Regions from separate parts of the Anaerospora sp. genome, predicted to be linked through region 3. Evidence: riboswitches for the same ligand, from Rfam matches in the RefSeq annotation. Region 3 holds a riboswitch; each other region holds the start of a gene.
What was found. Region 3 has a riboswitch for S-adenosylmethionine ahead of RTR76_RS13465 (PLP-dependent aspartate aminotransferase family protein). Riboswitches for the same ligand answer to the same signal wherever they lie in the genome.
Positions count from the first base shown of each region.

Region 1: linked by a shared signal. The riboswitch ahead of RTR76_RS04155 (methionine ABC transporter ATP-binding protein) and the one ahead of RTR76_RS13465 (PLP-dependent aspartate aminotransferase family protein) in region 3 are both predicted to bind S-adenosylmethionine.
Region 2: linked by a shared signal. The riboswitch ahead of metK (methionine adenosyltransferase) and the one ahead of RTR76_RS13465 (PLP-dependent aspartate aminotransferase family protein) in region 3 are both predicted to bind S-adenosylmethionine.

Region 1 is NZ_DALZUO010000003.1:118,549-121,666, reverse strand. Features, by position in the region: gene RTR76_RS04170 (HDIG domain-containing metalloprotein) at 1-32, opposite strand, end outside; gene hisZ (ATP phosphoribosyltransferase regulatory subunit) at 38-1,222, opposite strand; gene RTR76_RS04160 (YerC/YecD family TrpR-related protein) at 1,223-1,537, opposite strand; SAM riboswitch class I at 1,715-1,823, shown strand; gene RTR76_RS04155 (methionine ABC transporter ATP-binding protein) at 1,896-2,954, shown strand; gene RTR76_RS04150 (methionine ABC transporter permease) at 2,923-3,118, shown strand, end outside.
Region 2 is NZ_DALZUO010000004.1:80,778-83,895, forward strand. Features, by position in the region: gene priA (primosomal protein N') at 1-213, opposite strand, end outside; gene RTR76_RS05225 (heavy metal-associated domain-containing protein) at 322-534, opposite strand; gene metK (methionine adenosyltransferase) at 609-1,799, opposite strand; SAM riboswitch class I at 1,936-2,044, opposite strand; gene coaBC (bifunctional phosphopantothenoylcysteine decarboxylase/phosphopantothenate--cysteine ligase CoaBC) at 2,104-3,118, opposite strand, start outside.
Region 3 is NZ_DALZUO010000016.1:55,446-58,563, forward strand. Features, by position in the region: gene RTR76_RS13455 (efflux RND transporter permease subunit) at 1-464, shown strand, start outside; gene RTR76_RS13460 (hypothetical protein) at 838-960, opposite strand; SAM riboswitch class I at 1,159-1,264, shown strand; gene RTR76_RS13465 (PLP-dependent aspartate aminotransferase family protein) at 1,356-2,489, shown strand; gene cysK (cysteine synthase A) at 2,669-3,118, shown strand, end outside.

The sequences.
Region 1 (3,118 bases), on a different contig from region 3:
GCACTAACAACCTGATTGATTCGCTTTAGCATTTTTGTTAACCACCTATATAATGGAGCTTGGTACAACACCGCTGCCTCGTGTTTATTTCTGCAGCCTCCCGGCTCTCGGCCTCCAGTGCCAATTCGACCCGCCAGCCTTCTGCCCTAAGCTTATTCGCTGTTGCAATTGCCTCTGGCAAGCTATTGCCTTGCCAGGCTACATAACAGTCTTTGTCTGCTGGCGGTGTGCTTAAGCCCTGGCGCTCCAGTGCCAGCAGCACCCTTTCAATGCCGAGAGCAAAGCCGGTTGCCGGACTGTCGCTGCCGAAGGCCGCAAGCATTTTGTCGTACCTGCCGCCGCCGCAGATCGGGAAACCCAAGCCCGGTGTATAGCCTTCAAATACCATACCGGTATAATAGTCAAAATCACGAATGAGCCCCAAATCAAAATTAACATGCTCCTGTACACCATAGCTAGTCAACAGCCGGAAAATATCCGCCAGATTATCGAGCGCTGCCCGGCTGACCTCATTAGGAGCCATCTTGTAGGCCTGCTCAAATACTTCCTGGCGGCCATGCAGCACAGGAATACTTTTGAGGAACTTCTGCATATCGGCGCTCAAGCCGCTGGCACTGAGGATTTCTCCCAATCCAACAAGATCACGCCGGACAATTGCGGCTTTGACCTGCTGGCGCTGGGCGGGATTCAATTCACTTTCCGCCATAATGCCATTAATAAAATCCACCTGACCGAGACTGACTTGAAAGTTGGTTAAACCGGCTTCCTGCATAGACGCAACAGCCAGTGCAATAATCTCTGCATCGGCAGCGGGTCCCGGTGCTCCCAGAAGTTCCACTCCGGCCTGGTAAAACTCGCATTGCCGGCCAGCCTGGGCCAGTTCATACCGGAAAACATTCGTCAAATAAAACAAGCGCAGCGGCACTCCTGCTTCGCGCATGCGAGTTGCAGCTGTCCGGGCAATAGGCGTCGTCATATCCGGCCTCAGTGCCAATATACGATTATTCTTATCCAAAAACTTAAACATATGCTGTTCTACGTCATTCGTTGCGCCAACCATCAGTGTTTCCAGATATTCGAAGGTAGGAGTTACAACCTCATCATAGCCCCAATTGCCAAAAAGCTGGGCCAAACCTGCTTCAACCACCCGTTTGCGACCTGCCTCACGGGGCAGAAAATCGCGTGTGCCATACGGAATTTGCGGTACATAGTCTTGTTTCATTTATGCGTCTCCCCCATCAGCTGTATCTTTTAAACGGTCCAGGATCACCTTATAACCATCCGCTCCATAGTGCAAGCATCGTTTGACCCGGCTGATCGTTGCTGTGCTTGCTCCCGTCCGGAGGACAATATCGTCATAAATATGGCCTTCCTGCAGCATGCGGGCTACTTCCAGGCGCTGGGCCAGTGACTTTAATTCGCTGATTGTACAAATATCCTCAAAAAACTGATAGCATTCTTCCTCTGACTGGAGTGCTAAAACTGCCTTAAACAACTGATCTGTCAGGGCATCCTTTAATTTCGGATTGACCGTCATGGTCATCGCTCCTTCACTGGATTTCTTTTCATTGTAATTACTATTCTAGTATAAACATCTTTTTCCTGTCTTTAATCCTTTTTTTCTTTACTTCGTGATAAATAAAGTGATATTTTTTTACTTGACATGTTTACACTACCATGATACTATTTGTTACATCAACTACATAGAAAACTCATTTCATCAAGAGTTGGCTGAGGGAATGGCCCTATGACGCCGCGGCAACCAATCACAGCAATGTGAAAACGGTGCCAATTCCACGGGAGTTTATCCCGGCAGATGAAGATTAAAAGGTTAACTACCTCTTCGTCTTTGTCGAAGAGGTTTTTTTGTTTTTTAGAAAGGAGCAACTATAACCATGATTAATTTGTCAGGTATTACTAAAACCTATCAGGGTACCGCCGGACAAGTGGACGCCCTTAAAGGTATAGATCTAAAAGTTGACCAGGGCGAGATTTTCGGCGTTATTGGCAAAAGCGGCGCCGGTAAAAGTACACTTATCCGCTGCATCAATATGCTTGAACAGCCAACTACAGGTACCGTAACGGTAGATAATCAGGAATTAACGACCATGAGCGAGCAGGATTTACGAAATATGCGCAAGAGGATCGGCATGATCTTCCAGCATTTCAACCTTCTCTCCTCCCGTACTGTGTATGAGAATGTCGCCTTCCCATTAGAGCTGGCCGGAAAAAGCAAGGCAGAAATCGCTGCCGATGTGCTGCCACTCTTAGAGTTGGTAGGATTAACGGATAAGAAAGATCAATATCCGGCACAGCTTAGCGGCGGTCAGAAGCAGCGGGTAGGTATTGCCCGGGCACTTGCCAGCAAACCGCTGGTGCTGCTCTGTGACGAAGCTACATCTGCCCTCGACCCGCAGACAACTAAATCCATCCTTGATTTATTAAAAAGTATTAATGAGAAACTCAATTTAACTATTGTCTTAATCACACACGAAATGCAGGTTATCAAAGAAATTTGCAATCGCGTCGCAGTCATCGAAGGTGGTTTGATTATTGAGCAAGGACCGGTGCTTGATATCTTTACAAAACCAAAATCTGCAACTACGCGGGAGTTTATCCGGGCCATCATTAACTACGATTTGCCAGATATCTTCCTTGATACAAATTTCTCAGCGACTCCCCTGCAGGATGGAAACCTGGTTCTGCGCTTATCCTTCATCGGGCATGCTGCGGGAGAACCGATTATCGCCGGTATGATCCGCCGCTTTAATGTAGATACCAGCATCCTCTACGGCAATATCGACCATATTCAAAGCACTCCTTTTGGAACACTGATCGTTGAACTATCGGGAGAACAGCAAAATATTGAAAATGCCTTGAACTATTTACGGGCAAAAGATTTGGGAATTGAGGTGATCGGCTATGTCGCAAGAAATGCTCGCGCTGCTGGTTGAGGCATTATTGGAAACTACCTATATGGTAGCGATCTCGGCTTTTGTTGCTGCACTGGTCGGTATTCCGTTAGGCGTCATACTGGTTACAACAGATAAAGGACACATCCTTGAGAATATCCCTTTAAATAGTGTGTTAGGCGCAATTGTCAATGCTGCCCGCTCCA
Region 2 (3,118 bases), on a different contig from region 3:
TCCATCATCCAGTGTATCTAATAATGGTTTTAACCCAGATGTATCCCCGGAATTCATCCCGGTAATAAATCCCTCTACCTTGCGTCCTCCAAAAGGAACAACCACCCGCCAGCCAATATTGACATAGTCCAGCTCGCTGGGTATAGAATAAGAAAAAGCCTTATTTACTGTGCGCACAGGAATATTTACAATGACTTGCGCAATTTCGTTCATATAATGTCTCCTGACAATAAGAGAGAGGGACTTTACAGTCCCTCTTCCGGTTCATGTACCTAAATTATTTCGAGATAGAATAGAAAACACCTGCTAGGGCACAACGCCCTATCCTTGAATTGAGTAACCCAGTGTTTGCAGCGTTTCTTCGATGTAACCGTCCGCAACTACCTCTGAATTGTACTCAATTGTAACCTTTTTCGATGTAAGATCCACATCGACACCGGAAACTCCATCAAGATGCGATAGCGTATGCTCGATTCGATCCCGACAATGTTCACCCTTGAGCCCACCTACACGATAGGTCGATTTTTTTTGCACAGTAATACTAACCCCCTTGGTTAATTTCATGGGCAATATTAGTATTACCAGGGACTGAAATTCTCACTCGCAAATTATAAACCTGCTTCTTGACGCAGAATTTGGGCTTTATCAGTTGCTTCCCACGGTAAATCAACATCCGTGCGGCCAAAATGACCGTAGGCAGCGGTTTGACGGTATATAGGACGACGTAAGTCAAGTGACTTAATAATACCGGCAGGACGCAGATCGAAATGTTTATCTACTAATTGGGCAATTTTACTTTCCTCAACCTTGGCTGTGCCAAATGTTTCAACAAAAATAGATACCGGACGGGCAACACCAATTGCATAAGCTAATTGAATTTCACATTTATCAGCTAACCCGGCAGCTACCACATTCTTTGCGACGTAACGGGCAGCATAGGCAGCCGAACGATCCACTTTTGTAGGATCTTTGCCCGAGAAAGCGCCACCACCATGACGGGCCATCCCGCCATACGTATCTACTATGATCTTGCGCCCGGTTAATCCTGAGTCACCCTGCGGACCGCCAACTACGAAACGGCCGGTAGGATTAATATAATATTTTGTTTTATCGTCAAGCAGCTCTGCCGGCACTACAGGAGTAATGACTGCAGATAGAAGATCTTGTTCAATTGTTTTCAAATCGACGTCCGGGCTGTGCTGGGTTGAAATAACAATAGTATCAACGCGTGAAGGTTTGCCATCAATATACTCGACAGTAACCTGTGTCTTGCCGTCAGGACGCAGATAATCCAATTGTCCGTTTTTCCGAACTTCTGATAACCGTCTTGCCAATTTATGTGCTAATGAAATTGGTAAAGGCATATATTCAGGAGTTTCATTGGTAGCATAGCCGAACATCATGCCCTGATCGCCGGCGCCAATAGCTTCAACTTCATCCGACTGACCTTGTTTGGCTTCTAACGCTTGATTAACCCCCATGGCAATATCTGGAGATTGTTCGTCAATCGATATTAACACGCCGCAGGTTTCACTATCAAAACCAAACTTAGCACGTGTGTAGCCAATATTTTTAATCGTTTCCCTGACAATTTTGGGAATATCTACATAGCATTTTGTTGTAATCTCACCAACTACATGAACGATACCAGTTGTCACTAATGTTTCACAAGCTATCCGTGCAGCAGGATCCTGAGCAATAATTGCATCAAGAACACTGTCCGAAATTTGATCAGCTATTTTATCAGGATGCCCTTCCGTTACGGATTCAGATGTAAACAGCACTCGTTTTTTATCCACCTTACAACCTCCTAAAGAGTATTATTTTAAGACCTCGACATATTTCGAGTTAGGTGAAGTCTATATTATCATATTCAAAAGCTGTAAATGTTGAATAAGATAAAAAAAAACTCCCACAGGGGAGGGTGACGCGCACTCCCCATCTTGCAGAATAAATCTGCCGGAATTGGCACCGTTTTCGCATAAATGTCGAATGGTTGCCGCGGTTTCATTGGGCCTGTCCCTCCACCAACTCTCGATGAGCATTTATATAGTTTTCACCAAAGCAATTGTAAAATAAAAGAGGTGAAAAAGCAAGAAATTTCTACATTAATCCACAAATTTTGTCTAATATAATACCGGCAAGTTTGGTTTTTTCCATTTTGGGCAGATCTTCTATTCGCCCATCACGATAAAGCAGCTTAACAATATTCGTATCCGTATTGAAGCCAGCATCAGGCAGCATCACATTATTGGCAACAATCATATCCGCATTCTTACGGTTGAGTTTCTCGGTAGCATAGGTAACCAACTGCTCCGTCTCTGCTGCAAAGCCAATTAATATTTGCTTCGTTTTTAGTCTGCCCAATTCAGCGAGTATATCCGGATTTTTTTCTAAGAGAATCGTCAACGTTTCATCATTCTTTTTGATTTTATGCTCCGCCTGTGCGACGCTGCGATAATCGGCAACAGCTGCCGCCTTAATGACAATATCGGCATCAGGATATTCAGCCAAAACAGCATTGCGCATCTCCTGCGCCGATTCAACGTTTACAACAGCAACGCCCTGAGGTGCAGGTAAGTTTGTAGGTCCTGACACCAGTAAAACTGCAGCACCTCTCTCAGCAGCAGCTGCTGCAAGAGCATAGCCCATTTTACCGCTTGACCGATTGCCAATATACCGAACCGGATCAAGCGGCTCACGAGTGCCACCAGCAGTAATCAGAACTTTTTTTCCTGCCAAAGAACAGCTCTGCTTTGTAAGATTCTCTACATACTCAACGATTCTACTCGGTTCAGCCAAGCGGCCAGGTCCCTCGACACCACATGCCAACATACCAGTGCCCGGTTCAATAAAATGATATCCCAGCGATGCCAGCTTTGCGATATTTTGCTGTGTAATGGGGTTAAGATACATATTGGTATTCATAGCCGGCGCCAATATGACTGGCGCTTTAGTAGCCATAACAGTAGTACTTAACATATCATCGGCAATGCCATTTGCAATTTTACCAATTATATTAGCTGTGGCAGGTGCAATTAAAAACAAATCAGCTAAAGTTGCTAATGCAATGTGCTCAACATTCCAGGTTTTTGGCTCTTCCCACATTTTCACAGCT
Region 3 (3,118 bases):
AGCCTGTTCCGGCGATGATTGTATTGATTGTTATCCTGCTCATGTTTCAATTGCAAAAAATGTCGCTTATGGTGCTGACCTTGCTTACGGCACCTTTGGGGATTATTGGTGTCAGTATTTCCATGCTGTTGACTCTGCGCCCGATGGGATTTGTAGCGGAACTTGGTATTCTTGCACTGAGCGGCATGATTATCCGCAATTCGGTTATTCTGATTGATCAGATTGAGCAGCATATTAAGGCAGGTGAAGCTCCCTGGGAAGCAATCATCAATTCTGCCGTACTGCGTTTTCGTCCCATCATGCTGACTGCAGCAGCAGCAATACTTGGAATGATTCCGTTGATTCCCAGCACGTTCTGGGGACCTATGGCTGTTGCTATTGCAGGCGGCTTATTAGGAGCAACGATTTTGACATTGCTTGTGCTGCCTACCATGTATGCAGTTGCGTTTAAAGTGAAGAAATAAGCAGGTCTGTCTCCAATAGATATAAAACCTATTTGAGACAGACCCCTCGTAGCATGGGGAAATCCCGAGTTCCTACTTTTGTCATCGAAACAAAAGTAGCAAAAATTCTAGGCCTGTCTTCCAATAACCTTGGCCAACCGTCAGCTTACTAAAATTCGTAAACTCGCTTCGCTCAAACAGTACGAATTTCTTAACGTAATCTGCCGGTTGGCCATCCTGCGGAACGGCTATTTCCAGAAGGGCCGATAAGAACGAAAACAAGAACAAGACAAAAGGACATAACTGTTTATTTTGTCTTGATACAAAAGTAGAGTAGCAAAGAGAGAGGCTACCTCAATCGTTGGTGAGGCAGCCTCTCTCTTCACATATTGCATTATTTACATTTTTCGTTTGATTTACAAGCTTTTTTCTGTGGAGCTATTTCGCAGGCAAAATTGACGTTGGCATCGTTGCATTTGTTGTTGTCTTTGCAATTCTTTTCATTTTTCTTTGCCATTTAGTAAGCACCTCCTTTGTGTGATGAATTTATTTTTCCCTCTAACAAAATTATTATGACTGTAATAATTTGATAGAATAAAGCGGAATTTATTGGTTTGATTGAAATATGTTACAAATAAGTATTTAAAATTCTATACAGATGATTGACAGCTATTTCTAGCTATGGTATGCTTTATAAAAATTAAATACGTTTAATCTCTTATCCAGAGAGGTCGAGGGACTGGCCCGATGACACCCGGCAACCGGCAGCAATGCAGTGGTGCTAAATCCAGCAGGATAAAATTTTCCTGTGAAGATGAGAGGAATGTGGTAGCTGTTGCAAACCCCTTCCTTGAAGGGGTTTTTTTATTTGCCGGACTGGAGAGAATTAAACCTTAAACTTGGGAGGAAAATATGGAATTTTGTTCTAAAGTAGCTCACGTTGGTCTCTGTACCGATGCCAAAACCGGTGCAATCAGTACACCTATTTATCAATCAGCAACCTTTCGTCATCCCGGGTTAGGGCAAAGTACCGGCTTCGATTATTCGCGGACCCAGAATCCGACACGCAAAGTGCTGGAGGAAGCAGTAGCCGACCTGGAAAACGGCATTGCCGGGTTTGCATTTTCTTCCGGTATGGCGGCAGTGTCAGGCGTATTGATGATATATAGCAGCGGCGATCATTTAGTCGTTGTTGAAGACTGCTATGGCGGAACATACCGTATATTGGACAAGGTATTTGCCCGTTTTGGCATTACCACAACCTTTGTTGATTCCAGTGATATGACGGAAATCGCGCAGGCAATCACGCAAGATACGAAGGCTATTCTTGTAGAAACACCTACCAATCCTTTAATGAAGATTGCCGATATCCGGCAGATCGCGGCATTGGCCCATCAGCATAAGCTGCATTGCATTGTGGATAATACCTTTTTGACTCCTTATTTCCAGCGTCCGCTGGAATTAGGAGCTGATATCGTTATTCACAGCGGGACAAAGTACTTATCAGGACACAATGATGTATTATGTGGTATCGTTGTTGCACGCGAAGCGGAATTAGCCGAAAAAATACGGTTTATTCAAAACGCCACCGGTGCTGTGCTCGGCCCTCAGGATTGCTGGCTGCTGCTCAGAGGAATGAAAACGCTGGCGCTTAGAATGGACCGGCATAATGAGAATGCCGGACTGGTTGCCCAGTGGCTTACCAATCATCCCAAAGTCGAGCATGTATACTATCCTGGACTAACTAACCATCCCGGCAGGGAAATTCAGGAGGCTCAGGCCTCCGGCTATGGCGGTATGTTGTCTTTTACAGTAACCGATCCGGCGCTGGTGCCGCAGATATTGGCAAAGGTTAAGCTGCTGCAGTTTGCGGAGAGCTTGGGCGGCGTAGAATCGCTGATTACCTTCCCTGCTGCTCAGACGCATGCCGATATACCGGCAGATATCCGTGCACGGCTTGGAATATCGGACTGTTTACTGCGGCTTTCAGTGGGGATTGAGCATTCTGCCGATATTATTAAGGATTTGGAACAGGCTCTCGGTTAAGTAAAAAATGTATTTTAATGGATTGACGTTATATTGTATTTGTGGTAATATTTGATCATAATAACAATATCGTTCGGCCGATCAGACAACTGAAGGCTAAGGGTGCTTTATAAAGCTGCCTTTAGCCTTTTTGTTATATGTTGGCGACTATAATGGGTCATAAATAAGGAGGGTTTTATATGTCACGCATTGCTCAAAATTTAACGGATCTTATCGGTAACACCCCTTTGCTGGAAGTTCGTAATTATAACCAAGAGGAAAAACTTGAAGCCAAACTTGTCGCTAAACTGGAGTATTTTAATCCTCTCAGCAGCGTAAAAGACCGGATTGGCTATGCAATGATTAAAGATGGTGAAGATAAGGGACTAGTGAATAAAGACACTGTTATTATCGAGCCGACCAGCGGTAATACTGGTATTGCTCTTGCGTTTGTAGCAGCTGCGAGAGGCTACAAATTGATCCTGACTATGCCTGATACTATGAGCGTGGAACGTCGCAACCTGCTTAAAGCACTTGGTGCCGAGCTGGTATTAACTCCCGGTGCGGAAGGGATGAAGGGCGCTATTCGCAAAGCAGAAGAATTGGCTGCTTCAACGCCGAATTCTTATTTGCCTCAGCAGTTCAACAAT